DNA from 2 places in the Peptococcus niger genome. Region 2 is predicted to be linked to the other one. Evidence: predicted binding sites of a transcription regulator. Region 2 holds the regulator's gene; the other holds the start of a gene.
The links. Region 2 encodes LexA, which represses DNA repair genes until DNA is damaged. Its sites were predicted from a motif close to CNAACANNTGTTNG; they were not measured.

Region 1: the regulator LexA is predicted to act here: its motif matches at 8,133-8,146, upstream of BLQ16_RS02815 (putative DNA modification/repair radical SAM protein).

The regions. Positions count from the first base shown of each region.
Region 1 covers NZ_FNAF01000002.1:202,704-213,360, reverse strand. The annotation lists gene BLQ16_RS02860 (toll/interleukin-1 receptor domain-containing protein) at 39-659, opposite strand; tRNA gene BLQ16_RS02855 (tRNA-Lys) at 919-991, shown strand; gene BLQ16_RS02850 (SDR family NAD(P)-dependent oxidoreductase) at 1,124-1,861, opposite strand; gene BLQ16_RS02845 (class B sortase) at 1,953-2,645, opposite strand; gene BLQ16_RS02840 (demethoxyubiquinone hydroxylase family protein) at 2,741-3,127, opposite strand; gene BLQ16_RS02835 (acetyl-CoA hydrolase/transferase family protein) at 3,420-4,769, opposite strand; gene BLQ16_RS02830 (IMPACT family protein) at 4,993-5,673, opposite strand; gene BLQ16_RS02825 (hypothetical protein) at 5,673-5,933, opposite strand; gene BLQ16_RS02820 (TIGR03915 family putative DNA repair protein) at 6,147-6,875, opposite strand; gene BLQ16_RS02815 (putative DNA modification/repair radical SAM protein) at 6,872-8,113, opposite strand; gene BLQ16_RS02810 (catalase) at 8,371-10,053, opposite strand; gene BLQ16_RS02805 (acetylornithine deacetylase) at 10,175-10,657, opposite strand, start outside.
Region 2 covers NZ_FNAF01000002.1:90,616-101,272, forward strand. The annotation lists gene iorA (indolepyruvate ferredoxin oxidoreductase subunit alpha) at 1-1,296, shown strand, start outside; gene BLQ16_RS02180 (indolepyruvate oxidoreductase subunit beta) at 1,293-1,871, shown strand; gene lexA (transcriptional repressor LexA) at 1,971-2,627, opposite strand; gene rpmG (50S ribosomal protein L33) at 2,943-3,092, shown strand; gene secE (preprotein translocase subunit SecE) at 3,120-3,338, shown strand; gene nusG (transcription termination/antitermination protein NusG) at 3,360-3,917, shown strand; gene rplK (50S ribosomal protein L11) at 3,940-4,365, shown strand; gene rplA (50S ribosomal protein L1) at 4,419-5,111, shown strand; ribosomal protein L10 leader region at 5,111-5,234, shown strand; gene rplJ (50S ribosomal protein L10) at 5,274-5,777, shown strand; gene rplL (50S ribosomal protein L7/L12) at 5,808-6,182, shown strand; gene BLQ16_RS02225 (hypothetical protein) at 6,296-6,769, shown strand; T-box leader at 6,822-7,065, shown strand; gene BLQ16_RS02230 (TrpB-like pyridoxal phosphate-dependent enzyme) at 7,149-8,525, shown strand; gene BLQ16_RS02235 (CpXC domain-containing protein) at 8,559-9,263, shown strand; gene rpoB (DNA-directed RNA polymerase subunit beta) at 9,493-10,657, shown strand, end outside.

The DNA.
Region 1 (10,657 bases), 110 kb from region 2:
GAGCCTTTTATGCCGTCCCTTGGCCGGTCATTCACATTTTAATAGGTCATCAAGCGCTTCAATTCATCGGCACGATTGGCCGCATCATAGGCGATCCGCCCCTGCTCGTGCGCCAAAAGAAAGGGTAAAATGCTTTCCGCCACATCAAACTTCGTCGTCATCCGGCCAATTTTAGCGTTGTACTTATCCCGATACTTCTGAATCCGTTCGCTTTCAGCCGGTGACAGCTCGTCCGCCTGATATTTTTGGTAGAGCAGGCCCTCCACCCAAACCTCATCATCATGTTCCGGAATTTCTTCCATTTCAACAATGAGGACTGGAAATTGGGCATCATGGTCAGCCAGAAAAGGCTCGCTCTTTAAATAAGCCATCTCTTTAGCGCACTGGGCACTCGTCATCGCCGCCTGGCTCATAAAGAAGATCAAGCCACAGCAATTTTTCGCCCGCAAAGCTGCAAAAATCGACGAATTATACCCATCCCCCTGCATCAAATTCGCTTCCGTATCAATCCAGAGATTGGCCCCGGCTTCCTGCAAATGACGGACCGCAGCATAGACCTCAGTGCCTTCCTGAGTGGAATAGCAAATATAATAATACGGTCGGCTCAAGTCACAGGCCTTAATATGCGCCGCTATCTCTTGTAAGTCTTTTTTATGCATGGTAACCTCCTTTGATCAGTTGACCTAAAGTTTATCTATACTCAGTTTATACCCGAAGCCGGTTCAATGTAAAATAATCGACAGCTTAAAATCCCCCGGAGCAACATAAAACAACGTTTTTAAGTAAAAGTCTGTAACCGCCAATCTTATTCACTTGGCCACACCATAAGGAATGACATTCCTACACACTCCAGCCAAAATTCTCCTAAAAGTCTTGACACGTCTCCATCATTTCGGTATAATTTATTTCGTTGTGAATGCGCCATTAGCTCAGGTGGTAGAGCATCTGACTTTTAATCAGGGTGTCAAAGGTTCGAGTCCTTTATGGCGCATCCTCTAAAAGACCTAGGCAAGGTCTTTTTTTTATTTTCCTCAGAATTCTCAGAGTTACATCCCTTATGGCACATTTCTAAAAATCCCTGTGCGGCATCGCACAGGGATTTTCGCGTTAGGCAGGGACGCCTTTATACGAGCATGGCACCGTCCACGTGGAGGACTTCGCCGGAGATATAGCTGGCATCGTCACCGGCGAGGAAGGCGCAGGCTTTGGCGATGTCTTCCGGCTCGCCAATCCGGCGCAAGGGGATGTTTTGAATGAGCGGTTCGATCATTTCATCCGGAACGTTTCGCATCATATCGGTATTGGTAATCCCCGGAGCGACGGCATTGACGCGGATCCGATCCGGCCCCAATTCGCGGGCTAAGGAGATGGTCAATCCGTTGACGGCAAATTTACTGGTCGGATAGCCGACGCCACGGGTTTGTCCGAAGCGGCTAACCATAGAGCTGGTGGAGATAATGGCGCCGCCGCCTTGTTTTTTCATATGTGGAATAACGGCTAAGATGGCGTTGAAAACGGCTTTGACGTTCAGGTCCATGATTTTATCGAATTTTTCCGGGCTGTAATCGTAAACGGACATATCATCTGCCATACCGGCGTTATTGACCAGGACGTCAATGCGGCCATAGCGGTCAACAATCCGATTCATTTCTTGCTGAAGGGCATCGCCGTCCATTAAATTCGGCCAGGCCCCTTCTACCTGGTCGCCCTTGTCCTTAAAATCCGCCAGGGCTTTGGCAACGGTTTCTTCACGCGAACCGAACAAAACCACTGTAGCCCCTTGGGCCAAAAATTCGGCAACGATGGCGTGGCCAATGCCGCGCGTTCCCCCGGTGACAACACAAATCTTATCTTTTAACATAGAATCCCCCTCCTAAAGACAAACATCAAGGTGTCAGATACATATCTTCTATATACCGAACCTGTCCGCCTTTTATACATAAACTATCAGCCTAGATTAAAACGGCATGTATGGCAATCCGGTTGTCGTGGTTATCGCAGGTGGATAAGGTGACCAGCGGCACCGGTTTATCCGGAAGCTGGCGGTCGGGGCCGGTCAGCTGATTTTTACCGGCAACGCGCGCTCTGAAGGCCTCCCAGGCGGCCCCGGTATAAGCCGGAGCCCGGTAATCTTCATAGGGTGAGGCGATATAGGCGGCGACAATCCGGTAAACGCGCTTGTCTTGCCCTGTTTCAATGTCAATTTTATCGTTTTTGTCGTTGATAAATCCTGATTGCAGGTAGTTTTCCAGATCGTGAAAAACATAACCGGCTGCGACATTGTGCCCGTAAATGACGGTATTTTGATCGGAAAAATCCTTCTGGTTGCCGGCGTCCAAAAAGACGGCACCAAAGGGGTGCGCCGCTCCCTTGTAATCGTGGTCCAGAAAAAAGGCGTTGTCCTCACCTTGCACCAGCGGATAACTGATGTCCGTTCCGGGGATGGATATCCAGCCGATGACGTAGGGGCTATCCACTTGGTGCAAGGCGATACTGCTGTCCGCGGTCATAGCTTTCTGATGCTGCTGGTCTACTTCACTTTTCTGCTCGGCAAATTGCCGGACATCGGATACATAGGTATAAATCTGGTAGGCTGAAACGGCAATCATCAGCAACAAGATGAGCTGAATCAGCCTGATAATCATTTGCTTCACATGTCACCCCCGCTTGTTCACCTCTTCGTTTCAACTGGATAAGGGGTATCGCTGGGCCTTGCCTGTAAATACAGACGGTGCGCGGCTTACAAGAGGGCCATGACCATGTCGCCGTGGCGTTTTTCGTCGTTTTTGACACTTTCAACACTGGCGAAGCGTTCGGCAACCGGGGCATAGGTGTTGACGGCCTTATATTCCCCTTTGGCGATGATCGGGTACAGTCGTTTTCTACCCAGGCCTTTGTACAAGAGCGGCAGCACGACGGAGAGGGTCTTTTTGGGCTCCAGGGTCTGGCCGGTGAGCTTTTTAAAGACGGCGGCGTGGTGGCCTTCTTCGGCGGCCAATTGTAAAAAGATCTCTCTGTCTTTCGGATCTTTTACGGCATCTGCCAAGGCTTTATACATGAGCACGGCGCTGAGTTCACCTTGCTGGGATTTTAAGAGAACCTTCATTTCTTCATTGCTAACGGACATGGGCATCTTCCTTTCATGGTCTTTGTTGGAATGGCAAGTAACTGACAGAGGGCCTGCCATCAACCGGCAGCAGGCCGGACCTTATCCCAAAGGGTCCGACCTCCTGGTCGGAGGATCCCGCCTGCCAAGGGAGTGATAACTTGACTCCTTACCTGTCTACCACAAAAGCGGCTTTCGCAAACCGACCGCCCGGCGGCATTGCGCTTTCGCCTCCAGGTCTAGGGGGCGTGTCAGGGCAAGGACCGTTGGCCGGACATAAAAAAACCGCCCCGGAAGGGGCGGCTAAAGGCGCTTAGCGTTTGTTGCTCTTGCGCCAAATGTTCATCTTTTCGGCTTCTTGGATCAGCTCTTCGCGGAAATCCGGATGGGCGATGGAGATCAAGGCTTCGGCCCGCTGCCAGGTGCTGCGGGCTTTCAGGTTAACGATGCCGTATTCTGTGGCCACGTAGTTCATCATGGACCGGGGGGTGGTGACGATGGTGTAGGGGTCAAAGGTCGGGCGGATGCGGCTCTTCACCGTGCCGTCTTTCATTTTGACGGTGGAGGACAGGGCCATGATGGCTTTCCCGCCTTTGGACCGGTAAGCGCCAAGCATAAAGTCGGCTTGACCGCCGGTGCCGGAAATCTGTTTGATGCCGGCAGCTTCTGAGGAGGCTTGTCCGTATAAGTCCATTTCCAGGCAGTTGTTGATGGCAATAAAGTTATCAATGGAGCCGACGACAAAGGGGTCGTTGGTGTAGTCCACCGGGAAAATGGCGCAGGAGGTGTTCTTGTCTAAGAAGTCATAGCAGCGCTTGGTGCCCATGGCAAAGGTGTAGACGTGCTTGCCCGGGTTGATATTTTTGCGCTTGCCGGTGACCCGGCCGGAGAGCACCATGTCCACCATGGAGTCGGTGAACATTTCGCTGTGAATGCCCAGGTCTTTGAGGTCTGATTCAGAAATCATTTTACCGATGGCATTGGGCATCCCGCCGATGCCGAGCTGGATGCAGGCGCCGTCAAAGAGTTCGCCCATAACGAATTCGGCGACCTTTTTATCAATTTCGCCAAAATTAGCCGGCGGCACTTCATCTAAGGGGCGGTCGTTCTCAACGATGATGTCCACGTCGGAAATGTGAACGTTTTCACCGTAACCGCCGTAGCACACGGGCATGGAGGCGTTCACCTCAACGATGACCGTATCGGCGGCTTCCACCATGGCGTGGAAATGGGAGGCTTCCGGACCGAAGTTGAAATAGCCACTGTCATCCATGGCGGCCACAGGAATAAAGACGACGTTACTTTTGACCTCGCCGTGGTTTAATTCCTGGCGATAGTAACGCGGGTATTCGTGGAAGAGCATGGGAACGAAAAAGGCCTGGGCTTTTTGCCCCAGTTTCCGTTCCAGGCCGCTGAAATGGAAGCTGGAATAATTAAAGTGCTTGCCATCCGGGTCAACGGCGATGACTTGCGGCGGCATGGTGGTGCAGCAACCGCGGATTTTAACGTCTTCCAATTCTTCAGCCCGACCGGCCAGGGCGGCGTCCAGGGCATAGGCCTGCCCGGCGAATGCGCCGTATTCAACCCAGTCGCCGCTTTTAACAACTTTAACGGCTTCTTCGGCGGTTTTAAGCTTGCTTTGGTACTCTTCTTGATAGGTCATAAGGTCCTCCTTCATCAGATCTGGCTACAGATTAGAATTTGTTATCTCTAGTATAAGCTATCTGCTTGAAAATGAAAAGGGAATTGTGAAAATTTGCACGGCTTTTACCCCACCATCCCCGTATCTCTTTCCATTATACCAACCGGACCTGTTTTACACAATGTTCAGACCTTTTCAAACAAAAAAAGCGTCCGCCGGTGCCGGGCACAAGCGAACGCCTTGTTTATGAGGATTGTAAGAAGGAAAGGTCCAGGTCTGCCGGCAGCGGTGCGTAAGCAAGCGCCCCCCAATCAAAACGGGCCTCGCCCCGGGTCAACCCCTGCAGCCAGCCGGTAAAAGCCGCTTGCAGCCGGTCCGGCACATGCAAGTCATAATGTACGGCGGCGTCAAAGCGTTTCTCCGCCGGCCAATGCCGTTCGTTCAGCTGGTAGCTGACCGGTCCTTCATAGGCATAGGGCAGGGTCAGGGTAACCGCTGTTTGGCGCACCATGTCCGTCGGCATGCCGGCCCGTACCGCTTCAGCAGCGGCGCGGGTATAGGCGCGGATCAGACCGCCGGCGCCCAGTTTAACGCCGCCAAAATACCGGACGGTGGCAAGGACCACATCGGTCAGCCCCTCTTTTTTCAAGACTTCCAGACTGGGAATGCCGGCAGTGCCTTGGGGCTCACCATCGTCAGAGGCCCGCATTGAAAGGCCGGCGGGACCGATGATATAGGCCCAAACCACGTGGGTCGCCGTGGGGTGTTCCGCCCGCACAGAAGCGATGAAGGCCTGCGCCTCCTCTTCCGATGTCACCCGGCGAGCGGCCCCGATAAAGCGCGACCGCTCAATCTCAATTGACACATCACCGGGTTCCGCAATGCTGCGGTAGCTTTCCGGCGCCCGGTTGTCATAGGGATCCATTAGGCCTCTTCGAAATAATAGACGACGTAAGCCCGTTGTGGATCTTGATTGACAATGTCCATATATTCCGGCGAAAGAGAGACTTCACCGATGAGGTTAAAGGGGGATTCAAAGTCAAATTCCGGGTCATCGGCACACTTGCAAATGTCCATTTTGGCATTGGGATCGTGCTCCGGCTTGACGCCCAGGGCTTCATAAGCCGCTTTGGCTTCTTCACTACTATCTGCAAAAACAACGCGCGTTCCGGTGGTATGGATCATAAATGAACCTCCTTAAGTTATTCAATATCGTCAATGAATCCCCTTCATTATAGCATATTTAGGGAAAAGAGCCACTCTATGACCTGGAAAATCTCCCTTTCTGTAGACAGAAAAATGCCCTCTGATGAGCAACCCGTCCGGCTGAACGATCCTCATTCCTACCCCATAAGGCCAAGGCACTGATTCCGACCGCCCCTGGTTTCGCCGCCCTCTTTATACATGTGGATTTTTTTCAGGGAGGTAGCGCCAGTATTTTTTAGGCATATGAGCAGCCATCAGTCTTTCATTTTTTCTTTCATCAATGCCTATGGCCTGATAAAAGGTCCGCCAGGCCGACTTAAAGACTTTCTCCTCATCTGTGTCTTCCGGCCTCATTTCAACCACCCGGACGATTTCCAACTCCCCATAAAGGCAGATGGAGGCCTTTTCCCGCTTTTTATCGTAAATGATGAATTTTTCCTTGGGCATCCGCTTCATAAAGTGCCGGGTCAAATATTCCAAAATATCATTTTCAGGCGCCATCTCCCCATACAAAAAGCCATCCTGAATTTGTCTAAACCTGAGCAAGCCCTTGTAGGCATGGTTCTCTGAAGAAAAATTCTTTAAGATTTGCCTAAATAACAGGGGGTATTTTTCAGCAGAATAGAGGTAATCCGGGCCGTACTGGTAGAGGCCCTTAATGATATGGGCCACCGTCTCTTCTTTTTCAGGATTTTTAGACCGGTAGACCTTGTACAAGTCCTCCAGCAGACGCTTGGAAAAGCTTTGGCAGACGCCCTGGGCCACCCTTTGGGCCTTGTCCCAGTCTGTTGCAACCGCTTCCCGGTCAAAGAGCCCCGCTTGTTCCGACGGGGGAGAAATGTGAATATCTTCCAGGTCTTTATAATGGTCGAAGACAACCGTTAGCAGGCCTTCAAAAGACCCGTCATATCCTACCATCATAACGGGCCCCACAGGCTTAACTGTTCCGGCGGATGAGCGCCCCAGCCATCGGATAAGATGGTCCTCAGCTGGTCTGGAGAAAAATGACCGCCCCTATACTTGCCCCCTACCGTTATAAAGTAGCCGGCTTTTTTGGTAGAGATCCGCATGGCCTTCAAGTCCTCAAAGCTGAGCCGTCTAAATTTCCTTGCCTTGATAATCTTATGGGCAGAGACTTTACCAATGCCGGGGATTTTCAGCAGGTCTGCATAGGGAGCCGTGTTGATTTCGATGGGGAATTGGTCAAGATGATGAAGGGCCCAGTTTGCCTTGGGGTCTATGGACAGGTCCAGGTTTTTATTTTTATCGTCCAACAAGTCTTCTGCCTTAAAGCCATAAAATCTTAAAAGCCAGTCTGCCTGGTAAATCCGGTGCTCCCTGGCCAAGGGCGCCCGGTCAATGCCCTGGGTGTACTGGCTGGCGACCACCGGAACAAAGGCGGAGTAATAAACCCGCTTTAAGCTGAAATCCTTATAAAGGCTCTGGGACCTATAGAGGATATCCCTGTCCGTTTCCCGGGAGGCCCCGATAATCATTTGGGTGGTCTGACCGGCAGGGACAAACTTGGGCGCCGACCGGAATTTTTTCCGGTCTTCCCGGTTGGCCAAAAGCCCTTCTTTGACCTCTGCCATCGGATCCAGTATGGCCTGAAAGTTCTTTTGCGGAGCCAGCAGGGCCAGGGACTGCTCTGTGGGCAGCTCAATATTGATGCTTAACCGGTCTACCAGGAGACCTATCCGGTCGACCAGTTCTTTAGCCGCCCCGGGGATGGCCTTCATATGGATATAGCCGTTAAAGTTCATTTCCGTCCTAAGGATCCTGGCCGTTTCTATTAAGAGGGCCATGGTGTAATCAGGATTTCTGATGACGCCTGAGGATAAAAAGAGGCCTTCAATGTAATTCCTCTTATAAAAATTAAGGGTCAGGTCCGCAACCTCCCTAGGGGTGAAGCTTGCCCGCTTGATGTCATTGCTTCTTCGATTGATACAGTACTCACAATTATAGATGCAGTGGTTGGTCAGCAGGATTTTCAAAAGGGAGATACAGCGGCCATCCTCGCTCCAGGAATGGCAAATGCCACTGATGGCGCCATTGCCCAGCCCGGACCTATTGTTCTTCCTGGTCGACCCGCTCGATGAACAGGAGACATCGTACTTGGCCGCATCCGTCAATATCTGAAGTTTTTCATTTAAATCCATAAGATCACCCCGATTGCACCAATCATATGTTCGCACTTCTGCTATTATCATAATCGATTGGCCCCCATTTCTCAATCCCCAATGACAAAAATTTACCAACGGGCAAGCGCCATACCGCTTGTTCCCTTGGCCCAGCTATAAGGCCTGGGGCAATTGCCAGCCGGTGCATAGGCCGACGGCCCTACCGCCACTGGCCATCTCCCGGCCCAACAAAAAAAAGCGCCCGACCGCTTGGTCGAGCGCTTTTTTACTTGATCTTACAATAACCAGGGATCATCCTCCGGATCAATGTAGTCCGGGCCGTTGGTATCTATTTCACGGTCTTCTGTCGGCTTGCCCTTGGTGGGTTGGTTCAATTCCGGATGCGCGTGGTTGGCCGCTTCGTTCCCTTCGCGAGAATCGCGGGCCGGTAGGTTTAAGTCCACGTCTTTGAGATCAATTCCCAAGGCATCCGCCACCCCTTGGCCATAGGCCGGATCGGCCTGGTAGCAGTAGTTGATCCAGCGGTGTTTGATCTGCAAGGTGGAATCGCCCATATTCCGGGCGGTATTTTGGAAGAGGACCTCTTGCTGGTCTGAGGTCATGGCCCGGAAGAGTTTACCCGGTTGGGTAAAGTAATCGTTATCATCCTGGCGAAAATCGTAATGGGCAATATCGCCGTCAGCCGGTTGGGCCGGCGGAATCAATTCCGGGTGGTCGACAAACTGGCCGTAGCTGTTCGGCTCCACATGGAGCTCACTGCCCAGGTTGCCGTCTACCCGCATTTGACCGTCCCGGTGGTAGCTGTGGGGGGCTTTGACGCCCCGGGGCTGGTTCACCGGGATCTGGTGGTGGTTGACCCCCAGTCGGTAGCGCTGGGCGTCCCCATAGGAAAAGAGCCGGGCCTGGAGCATTTTATCCGGCGAGAACCCGATCCCCGGGACAATATTCGCCGGAGTAAAGGCGGCTTGCTCTACCTCTGCAAAATAATTGTCCGGATTGCGGTTTAATTCAAATTCGCCGACAGGGATAAGTGGGTAATCGGCCTTATACCAGACCTTGGTCAAATCAAAGGGATTGTAGGGCATGGCCTTGGCCTGGTCTTCGGTCATGACCTGGATGTAGACCTTCCACTTAGGGTACATGCCCTTTTCAATGGCCGTATAGAGGTCGCGCTGGCTGCTTTCCCGGTCCATACCAACGACTTTTTCCGCTTCCTGGTCGGTTAGGTTTTTAATTCCCTGCTGGGACCGGAAGTGGAACTTGACCCATACCCGGTCGCCGTCTTTATTGATCAGGCTGTAGGCATGGCTGGAAAAGCCGTGCATAAAGCGGAAGGAAAGGGGAATTCCCCGGTCGCCCATAATAATGGTCACCTGGTGCAAGGCTTCCGGCAAAGAACTCCAGAAATCCCAGTTGGTATTCGGTGACCGCAAATTGGTACGGGGGTCCCGCTTAACGGCGTGGTTCAATTCCGGGAATTTCAGGGGATCGCGGAAAAAGAAGACCGGCGTGTTGTTGCCAACCATATCCCAATTGCCTTCATCCGTATAAAATTTCAGGGCAAAGCCACGGATGTCACGTTCCGCATCCGCAGCGCCGCGTTCCCCGGCGACGGTTGAAAAACGGGCGAACATGTCGGTTTTTTTACCGATTTCTGAAAAGATTGAAGCGCAGGTGTACTGGGTAATGTCATGCGTTACGGTAAAGGCCCCGAAGGCTCCCGACCCTTTGGCGTGCATCCGCCGCTCAGGGATGACCTCACGATCAAAGTGGGCCAATTTTTCCATGAGCCAAACGTCCTGCATAACCATGGGGCCGCGCGGACCAACGGTCATGACGTCTTGATTGGTGGCCACCGGCGCTCCGGCTGCAGAAGTAAGTTCAGGGTTTTCGCCGACACAGTCGTTGCGACTGGGCAAGCTTTCGCCTAAGCCATTTTTATCCATTGGGTTTTCCATATCATGCTCCTTTCCACCGACATGCGGCGGTGTCTTCCTGTACAGATACTCTTAATATATATACAGATACCCTTTTGCCTACCACTGGAAACCTATCCTGGTCATGACAGGGGCCGATGCTCTAGCGGGGCGTGTTGCACCAGTCCAGCAAAAAGGCGCCCATAATCTTGGTAAAGTCAAGGAGTTCCGCTTTGTCGGCGGATTCATTTTGCGAATGGGCCTCTTCCAGTTCGCCCGGGCCAAAGGCGACGGCCGGAATGTTAAAGGGCGTAAACCAGCCGGAGTCGTTGACCGTAGAGGACATGGAGATGGTCGGTGCTGCCTGACGCACGCTTTCATAGGCGGCGACCAGTTGCCCGAAGGCCGGGTGATCCTGGTCCAGATCCAGAGAGGGAAAAATTTCCCCCTTATCTTCCACCATGGACCGACCGCCCCAGGTGATTTCCGGAGGGCAGTCCCGCAGCCAGGGGTCGGCTGCAGCAACAGCGGCCAGGTGGGCATCAATTTCCCGGGTAATGGCGCGTACATCTTCATTCGGATAAAAATGTACGGTGAACCACAGCTTGCATTCATCGGCAATAAAGGCCGGGTTGGTGCCGCCTTC
Region 2 (10,657 bases):
CGGAAAGAAGTCCCCATTCAGCCGCTGTGGGATCGGGCAACGAACATGCAGCACTTCGGTTCGGCGCCTTCTTCCTCCAAACCGAACCGCCGCCTGCTGGATGCGCGTCAACCGAAAATGCGCGCAGCTGCTGAAGCATCGCCTTTCAATACGGTTGAGGACAACGGCGCCGATATCGGCATCGTCACTTCCGGCGCGGCCTATAATTACGTTAAAGAAGTTTTCGGCGATCAGGCAAATATTTTAAAACTTGGCTTTACCTGCCCCCTGCCGCTGGATAAAATTCGCGAATTTGCCGGCACCGTTAAAAAGCTTTATGTCGTCGAAGAGCTTGACCCGTTTATGGAAGAGCAAATCAAAGCTGCCGGCATTGACTGCATCGGCAAGGAAGTCATTCCGGCTGTGGACGAATTAAACCCTGGGATCATCGCCAAGGCCCTCTTAGGGGAAGACCATAAGGGCATTCAAATCGATCCGAAAGATTTGATCCCGCGTCCGCCGACCATGTGTGCCGGCTGCCCGCACCGGTCCTTCTTCTATGCGTTGGGCAAACGGAAGAATTGCTATATTTCCAATGACATCGGCTGCTATACCCTGGGCGGGTATGAACCGCTTTTCTGCTTGGACAGCGGGATCTGCATGGGCAGTGCGACGGCCGTTGGCCATGGGGTGGCCAAAATTCTCCAGCAGTCCGGTGAAGAAAAACGGGTTGTTGCCGTGATGGGGGACAGTACCTTCTTCGCCACCGGCATGAATGGGTTGGAAAACTCCCTGTACAACGGCTCTAACCTGATTACCGTCGTTCTAGACAACCGGATCACCGCCATGACCGGGCACCAGGAAAACCCCGGCTCCGGCTTTACCGCCCAAGGTGAGATCAGCCACATGGTCAGTGTGGAAGAAGTGGCCCGCGCCTTCGGCTGTAAGCTCATCCGCACCGTCAACCCGCATGATCAGAAAGCCACGAATGACGCCTTAGACTGGGCCTTTGCTCAAACGGAACCTTGCGTCATCATCAGCCGCTACCCATGCGCCTTGAAGAAATACACCGAAGCAGACCTGGAAGAATTCGGCCCCTTGAATCGCCGCTTTACGGTTGACCAGGATGTCTGCATCGGTTGCAAAAAATGCACCCGCACCGGCTGCCCGGCTATTATCTTCCAAACCGAGATCAAGAAAAGCTCTATTGATCGCAATCAATGCCTCGGTTGCAGCCTTTGCTCACAGGTATGCCCGGTTAAGGCCATCCACGCCGTTGGTGAGCCTTGCCTCGGAAAGGAGACGCAGAAAAAATGAGTGTGACATCCGTTCTGTTGGTCGGTATCGGTGGTCAAGGCACGGTCTTTCTGTCCAATATTCTGGTCAAAGGGCTGCTGAATGCCGGTTATGACGTAAAAATGAGTGAAATTCACGGCATGGCGCAACGTGGCGGCACGGTGTCCACCCAGGTGCGCTATGGCGATAAGGTCTATTCGCCAATCATCGGTGACGGCGAAGCCGACATCATGGTTGCCTTTGAAAAGCAGGAAGCCTTGCGCTACATGCACCTTTTAAAACCGGGCGGGGAACTCATCGTCAATGATGAAGGCTTGCCCTCAGCCCCGGTTCAGTCCGGTAAAATCACCTACCCGGAAGACACCATTGACGTGTTAAAGGGGCTGGTGGCAGATACCGTGGTCATCAAAGCTTCGGATATTGCCGATGAATTGGGCAATCCGAAGGTCGCCAATGTGGTCCTGTTTGGGGCCTTGGCAAAATTGATGAACCTGGCGGACATTGATTGGAAACCGGTCATCGCCGCATCGGTCAAAGAAAAATTTGTTGATGTGAACATGGAGGCCTTTGACCGCGGTCAAGCCTTGATCCAATAAATGACAGTCCTGTCGGTGAGCTGATGGCCCACCAACCTGGAAATAAAAAATCCCTGGAACTGCTTTTAAGGGCAGTTCCAGGGATTTTTTCTGCTGGGCTTAACGGTGCATATCTCGATAGCAACCGATGACCTTCCCGATGATCATGGGGTTTTCAGCGTAAATCGGTTCCATGGAGGGATTTTCCGGCTGCAACCGAATGCGATTTTTTTCCCGGTAGTAGGTTTTGCAGGTGGCTTCATCGCCAATCAGGGCGACAATGATATCGCCATTGGCAGCCGTGGGCTGGGGGGCAACAATAATATAATCCCCGTCCAGGATGCCGGCGTCAATCATGGATTCGCCGCGAATGCGCAGCATAAAGGCACCTTCATCGCGGATGAACCGCATGGGCATGGCAATGCGGTCTTCTAAATTTTCATCGGCAAAAATAGGGGCGCCGGCCGCCACAGCCCCATAGACCGGCAAGCCGACCATTTCTTCAAAGACCTCTTCGTTGACTGCGGCAAAAGACCGGTAGTCGGAGCCATCGCTGTTTTTTAAGATCATGATGGCCCGGGGCTTGGTCGGGTCCCGTTGGATATAGCCCTTTTTTTCCAGTTGGTTCAAATGATTGTGGACGGTGGACGAGCTTTTCAGGTCAACGGCTTCGCCGATTTCCCGCACTGACGGCGGATAACCTTTTTCTTCCACCTCGGCGGTGATGAAATCTAAAATCCGCACCTGGCGAGCACTTAAAGCGGTTTTTATCTGCATACGGGACTCCTTTCAGCGCATGGAGACATCGGGTAATGTTGCCTCCAGTATACAAAAAAAATACACAAAAATCAAACGTTTATTCGGCGAATGGGAGTTCCCTTTTTTGCCGGGCCTTGCGCTTGCCTGGCCGGTACAAGTGGTCTTGTTGAGGCCAGATTAGGGTTAGACGGTATTTTTTTCTTGATAAGGGGCATAAATCTCTAAAAAGTATTGACAAGTACCGGCCGGTTCGGTAAACTGTATAAGTGCCTTTTGACGGCACGTCTTTTTATATTGTCAAAAATCCGAAATTCCTCTACAGGAGGTGTAAACATGCGCGTCGGAATTACATTGGAATGCACAGAGTGCAAAAATAGAAATTACCAAACGAATAAGAATAAGAAGAACACCACCGGGCGCCTTGAAGTCAAAAAATATTGCCCGTTCTGCAAATCCCATCAACTGCATAAAGAAACCAAATAACGCTCTAATTAGGTAAGGATGATTGAAATGAGCAGACAAAAAGGCAATGAAAAGAAGGAAGGATTTTTTAAACGGTTAAAGAAAAATCTTCGCCTTTCTTTCAGTGAACTGAAAAAAGTTCATTGGCCCAACCGCCAGGAAACCATTACCTACACCGGTGTTGTTTTGGTCACCGTTGCCATTATTACAGCGTTGATTTGGGTAGTGGATTCCGGCATCACGGCTGCTTTAGGCTTGTTATTGTAAGAGAGGAGGCCAATCCTCACCATGGCTGAAAATCAAAATAAGGCATGGTACGCGATTCATACCTATAGCGGCTACGAGAAGAAGGTGCAAAGCACCCTTCTCACTCGAGCCAAGACCATGAACATGGAAGACTATATTCTGCGCTGCCTTGTCCCTGAAGAAGAAGTGCGCGAAATGAAAAATGGCGCTAACCGTACTGTGGTACGGAAGCTTTTTCCGGGCTATGTCTTTGTGGAAATGGTTTTAACCGATGAGTCATGGTATGTGGTGCGCAATACCACCGGTGTAACCGGCTTTGTAGGTGCGGGCAACAGTCCTGTACCCTTGCAGGATTACGAAGTGGAGCCGCTTTTGCGTGCGCTGGAAGCTGCAGAGGAGGGCGAAACAGTTCCGCCGGCAGACTTGGATGCCGAAGTAGGCGATACGGTGGGCTTTACCGATTCGTCTTTTGCGGACTTTATCGGTACCATTGTGGCAATTGACCGAGACCGTCGCAAAGTTCAAGTGAGCGCTGCCTTGTTTGGCGGACGCGAAACCAGCATGGAAATGGACTTTGACAAGGTCTATGTGAAAAAGTAACCTTAAATAAGGAGGTGTTTTTATGGCAAAGAAAGTCATCGGTTTTATTAAATTGCAAGTTGAAGCCGGGAAAGCAAACCCTGCACCGCCCGTTGGGCCGGCCCTGGGTCAGCACGGTGTCAACATGATGCAATTCTGCAATGATTTCAATGAACGCACAAAGTCTCAGATGGGGATGTTGATTCCGGTTGAAATTACCGTGTATCAGGACCATTCCTTTACGTTCATCACCAAAACCCCGCCTGCAGCAGTTTTGCTGAAAAAAGCGGCCGGTTTGGAACGGGCCTCCGGTGAACCGAACAAGAATAAGGTCGGCAAAGTCACCGAGGCACAAGTGCGTGAAATCGCAGAAACAAAAATGCAAGATTTAAATGCCGCTACCATCGAAACCGCCATGTCTATGATCAAGGGCTCTGCCCGCAGCATGGGGATTGAAGTAGAAGGCTAATTGCGAGACATGTGGGAGGCGGAAGCCGTTTGCACCACAAAGGAGGATAACACATGGCAAAACACGGTAAGAAATACAACGAGAATGCCAAACTCGTTGACCGTAACAAACTGTATGAAGTTGATGAAGCCTTTGCGCTCATCAAAAAATATGCCAAAGCCAATTTTGACGAATCCGTTGAAGTGGCATTCAAATTGGGCATTGACACACGTCATGCCGACCAGCAAATTCGTAATGCAATGGTACTGCCGCACGGTACAGGCGTCAGCCGGTCCGTTTTGGTTTTCGCTAAAGGCGATAAGGCCAAAGAAGCAGAAGCTGCCGGTGCTGAATTTGTCGGTGCGGAAGACATGGTCGACAAAATCAAAGGCGGTTGGACCGACTTCAATGTGGCCATTGCAACTCCGGATATGATGGGAACCGTTGGTAAAATCGGGCGGATTTTAGGGCCGAAAGGCTTAATGCCGAACCCGAAAACCGGGACCGTCACCATGGACGTTGAAAATGCCGTCAAAGAAGTTAAGGCCGGGAAGATCGAATATCGTGCTGAAAAAGCCGGTGTCGTTCATGCGCCGATCGGTAAACTGAGCTTTGAAGAGAATGCTTTGGTCGAAAACTTTAACGCCCTGGCAGCAGCCATCGTTAAAGCGAAACCGGCTTCTCAAAAAGGGGTTTACGTTAAAAGCGTAACCATTTCCACCAGCATGGGCCCGGGGATCAAATTGAACCCGAACCATATTGCTTAATTTGAATATGTTATCTGCCGGAGACAGCGGGGGCGAAAGCTTAATCATCCTGCCGAGGCGCCATGACATCCATCAGGATGCTAAGGCCTCTGTCTCGCGAGACGAGGCTTTTTCTTTTGGGCAGATACATAAATGTCAGATCATGAAAGGGAGGTGAATCTGTTGTCAACCTTTGAAAGCAAAAAACAGATTGTCACCGATTTACAAGCTAAATTTGAAGCTGCAAAAAGCGTTGTTGTTGTGGACTATACCGGCGTTAATGCCAAACAAACCACTGCCTTGCGTAAATCCATGCGTGAAGGCAATGTGGAATACGTCGTTGCGAAAAACACCCTCTTCTTGCGTGCCGCTGAAGCCGCAGGTTACACCGGGATGGATGAAATGTTTACCGGCGTTTCCGCTGTGGCTTTCTGCGCAGAAGATGAAGTAAAACCGGCCAATATCCTGTCAAAATTCATCAAAGACAATAAAATTATGGTCCTGAAGGGCGGTATCCTGGAAGGCGAAGTCATTGATGCCGCTAAGGTCGAAGTGCTCGGCAGCCTGCCGTCCAAGGAAGAACTCTTGTCCAAAGTGGCTTCCTGCTTCAAAGGGCCTTTGCAAAATGTTTGCTACGCCCTCGATGCTGTTCGTAAAAAAGCCGAAGAAGAAAACGCAAGCGCGTAACGGCAAAGCAATTAGAAAAGGAGAAACACCATGTCCGAAAAAATCACCCAGATCATTGATCTTGTTAAAGAATTATCCGTTGTTGAACTTTCTGAACTCGTCAACACCTTTGAAGAAGAATTCGGCGTAACCGCAGCCGCTCCGGTTGCTGTTGCCGGTGCAGCTGTTGCCGGTGGCGCTGCTGAAGAAGAAAAAACCGAATTTGACCTTGAACTGACCGATGTCGGCGCTACCAAGATCAAAGTCATCAAAGTGGTTCGTGAATTGACCGGTCTTGGCCTCAAAGAAGCCAAAGAATTGGTTGACGGCGCACCGAAAATGGTTAAAGAAGGCATGTCTAAAGAAGACGCTGAAGCCGGTAAAGCCAAATTGGAAGAAGTCGGCGCTACAGCTACCCTTAAATAATCAGGTTTATTCGGCCGCTCTGCTGAGGCAGGGCGGTTTTTGTTTTGCTGAACGGATTGACGGGTATTTTCCCATCGCTTATAATGAGTAAAAAATTTTGGCGGAGGTGGACGATGAAACGCCTGGTCAGAGAAGTGGGCCTTCTGTACGACCTGCTTTTAATATTAACCCTGTCAGATGTGCTTTTTATGCTTTTCGTGCGCAATACCCTGAGTCAGGCCTTGTTGCAGTTTAAATTGGAAGGCCTGTATTTTTTCTACTTGCAGTTTGCCCTCCCCTGGATTTACATCGGGACCAGCTTGCTCCTGGCGACAACGCTGGCGATGCGGTTGGGCATCCGGGTCCGCCCGGCCTTGCGGTTGGGCATGCGGCTTTTGGCGCTGGCCCTGCCGGCGGTCTATATTGGCGTGATGGTCTGGCAATGGCAGACCCAGGGCGATGGCGATGTCCAGTTGCCGGCCCTTATGCTGCAAGGCGGTGCGAATTGGCTTTTGGCCTTGCTTGGCTTGGTCTTGACGCCGGCCCTTCTGCCAGCGGCCCTGCCTGTAGCGGATGACGAGGCGGATGGGGTGTCTGAGGACCTGTGACCCGGCATCCCTTGACAAAATTTGGTGATTTTGCTAAGATAACCTCAATATACAGAAACCTTTGATTGCGAAGAGTACCTGTGGCGATAAACCTCAGCGAGTTCCGGATGGTGGGAGCGGAATGGTGGATGCTTCAGGGAATGGACGCATGAGGGCGGAGGGAAAGGCTGGGCCGAGTACTATCCGACGGGCACTTCACCCGTTATCCAGGAAGCGTATATGATGGTATACGACTGAGTGGGCGCATTTTTTGCGCCAAACCGGGTGGCACCGCAGAGTCCGTCTCTGTCCCGTATGGGGACAGAGACGTTTTTTTATGCCTTGTCCCACAGTCGACCATGCTGTATAACCCACCAAGAAGACTGAAAGGATGAGCCAAATGACAAAGATCCCAAACCGCATTTACCTGACAGAAGATGAAATGCCCACTTACTATTACAACCTGCGCGCCGACATGCCGGACAAACCGGACCCCCTGCTGGATCCGGATACCGGCGCAGCGGTGACGGTTGAAGACCTGCACCCGATTTTTTGTGATGCCCTGGCCCGGCAGGAACTGGACAATAAAACGCCTCAGATCGACATCCCTGAAGAGGTCCAGGCCTTTTATAAAAAATACCGGCCCTCTCCCTTGTGCCGGGCCTACAGCCTGGAAAAATATCTGGACACACCGGCAAAGATTTACTATAAATTTGAGGGCAACAATACCAGCGGCAGCCATAAGCTAAACTCAGCGGTGGCCCAGGTCTATTATGCCAAAGAAGAAGGGGTGCGCCGGTTGACGACTGAAACCGGCGCCGGCCAATGGGGAACCGCCTTGTCGGAAGCCTGTGCCCATTTTGGACTGGACCTCACGGTCTTTATGGTCAAATGTTCCTATGAGCAGAAACCCTTTCGCAAGGCCATCATGGAAACATTTAAGAGCCGTGTTGTCCCCAGCCCCAGTGACACCACAGCCGTGGGCCGTCAAATCCTGGCTGCCCATCCGGGCACATCCGGCAGCCTTGGTTGTGCCATTGCTGAAGCGGTGGAAGAGGCTGTTCAATCTGAAGATACGCGCTATGTCTTGGGGTCTGTTTTAAACCAAGTGGTCCTGCACCAGTCCATTGTCGGCCTGGAATGTGAGCAGGCCTTTGCTAAAATTGACGACTATCCGGACACCGTCATCGGCTGTGCCGGCGGTGGCTCCAACCTTGGCGGCATCATCGCCCCCTTTGTGCGGGATAAATTGCAGGGGAAACACCAAACGGATATTTTAGCGGTGGAGCCGGCCAGCTGCCCCTCCATGACCCGCGGCCGCTACGCCTATGATTTTTGCGACACCGGTCATGTGACGCCCCTGGCAAAAATGTATACGGTCGGCGCCGACTATATGCCGGCGGCCAGTCATGCCGGCGGCCTGCGCTTTCATGGCATGAGCCCCATCGTCTCAAAACTTTACCACGACGGTCACATGCGCGCCAAAAGCTATCGGCAAACGGAAATCTTTGAAGCGGCGGTGCTCTTTGCCAAGCTGGAAACCATCCTGCCGGCGCCTGAGTCTGCCCACGCCATTAAGGCCGCTATTGATGAAGCCTTGTACTGTAAAGAAAGTGGCGAGGCCAAGACCATCTTGTTTGGCCTAACCGGCACCGGCTATTTTGACATGACCGCCTATGCCGCCTATACTAATGGAACAATGACCGATTATGTGCCGACCGATGCCGAACTGGCGGTGGCACTTGAAAAATTGCCGCTGGTGCCCGGTCAAGCTTAAAGGCCGGGCCCGGCAGAAAATGGAGGCATACAGATGACAGACAATACCATCAGCGGCCAATGCCCGCATTGTCAAGCGGAAATGAGCATTGAGCGGCCGGAAATCATTGACGCCGACCGGGAGCCGGACATCAAGGCGACGCTCCTTTCCGGTCAGTTTTTCACCGCCCACTGCCCGGCTTGCGACCAAGACTTTATCGCCGCCACCCCTCTTTTGTATTACGATCGCCGGCGGACCGCTGTGATTCAAATGGTACCCGGCTATGATGGCGAAAGCCCGCTTTTGGGTGATGACGTGTTCAATGCTCTGCAAACCGCGGACAGCGGCCAACCGGTGCGGATGATCCGCCGGGTGGTGACCACCCCCAATGAGCTCACTGAAAAAATTCACCTCTTGGAAGCCGGCTACGACGACCGGATTGTCGAATTGGCCAAGCTCATTGCCTTGCAGGAATTGCAGGGGCAGCTGCCGAACTTATCCACCCTGCGGCAGGTCCGCTTTGCGCCGAAAAGCGAGCGGTACCCGGCCCGGCTGCTTTTCTTTTACGATGATGAAATGCCCTCGATTGACTTTCCACAAAGCCTATATGACAGCGTCGGCATGTCTTTCATTGAGGCCTTGGAGAAAAATGACCCGGCGAATGACCTGGTCGTCGACCTGGCCTGGGCCATGTCCTTTCTCAAGCGCTACCATTTCATTGACCGGAAAGAGGAGGGCAAGGCAAGGGAGGACAATTAAGGCGCCTGACCTAATCTACCGCTGTGCACTTGCTGCGCAGCTTTTTTCTTTTTGCCGGTGCAGAAGCGGTGGACGCCCTCTTTTTGGGGAGCGGGCCAAGATTAAGCGAAAAAAGTCTTGACATTTCGGCAGACATGGCCTATCATTGTTAGGCTAATGATAAAATGGAATTCTTCTACACTATTCATCTATTGCGCAAGGTATATCATGTCAGTAAGGGGTGACCGCATTGCCAGAACAACAGGGCCATGCACTTAGGACACGCAAATCGTTTGCGGAAATCGACGAAATAATGGATATGCCCAACCTCATTGCCATTCAGAGAAATTCTTATGACTGGTTTTTGAAAGAGGGCTTAAGTGAAACATTTGCGGAAGTTTCACCAATCCAGGATTTTACCGATACATTGGAATTGAATTTTGACACCTTTGAATTCGGGGAGCCAAAATACGATGTAAAGGAATGCAAAGACCGCGATGCCACTTATGCTGCGCCGTTGCGCATGAAAGTACAGCTTCTGAATAAAGAAACCGGTGAAATTAAAGAGCAGGAAGTCTTTATGGGAGATTTCCCGCTCATGACCGAAAACGGGACCTTTGTCATTAACGGGGCTGAACGGGTTATCGTCAGCCAGTTGGTGCGCAGCCCGGGTGTGTACTTCCATCGTGATATCGACCAATCCGGCCGCAACCTCTACAGTTGCACCGTCATCCCCAACCGGGGTGCCTGGCTGGAATTGGAATCCGACGCCCAGGGCGTTATCCATGTGCGTTTGGACCGGACCCGTAAATTGCCGGCGTCTATTTTCTTACGCGCTCTCGGTTATGGGGATACCAAAGAAATTGAAGCCCTCTTTCAAGACATGCCCTTTGATGGGGAAGATGGCTTGAAAAATCTCTTGGCGCCGACTTTTGCCAAGGACAACTTTAAGGACAAGGACCGCGAGACCAATGAAGCGGAAGCCCTTATTGAAATTTACAAGCGCTTACGCCCCGGTGATCCGCCGACGGTGGAAAGTGCGCGGAACTTGCTCAACTCTCTCTTCTTTGACCATAGACGCTACGATTTGGCCAAAGTTGGGCGGTATAAGATCAATAAAAAATTGGCGCTGGATACGGATCCCACGGTCAAAAACCTGACCAAGGAAGATGTGATTGCCACCTACTGCTATATGGTGGCCTTGATGGCCGGGATGCCCGGCTATGAAGTGGACGACATCGACCACTTGGGCAACCGACGCATTCGGTCCGTCGGTGAGTTGCTGCAGAATCAGTTCCGCATCGGCTTGACCCGGATGGAACGCAATGTGCGGGAACGCATGACGACCCAGGACCCGACGAACGTCACCCCCCAGGCCTTGCTGAATATCCGCCCGGTGGTGGCTTCCATCAAGG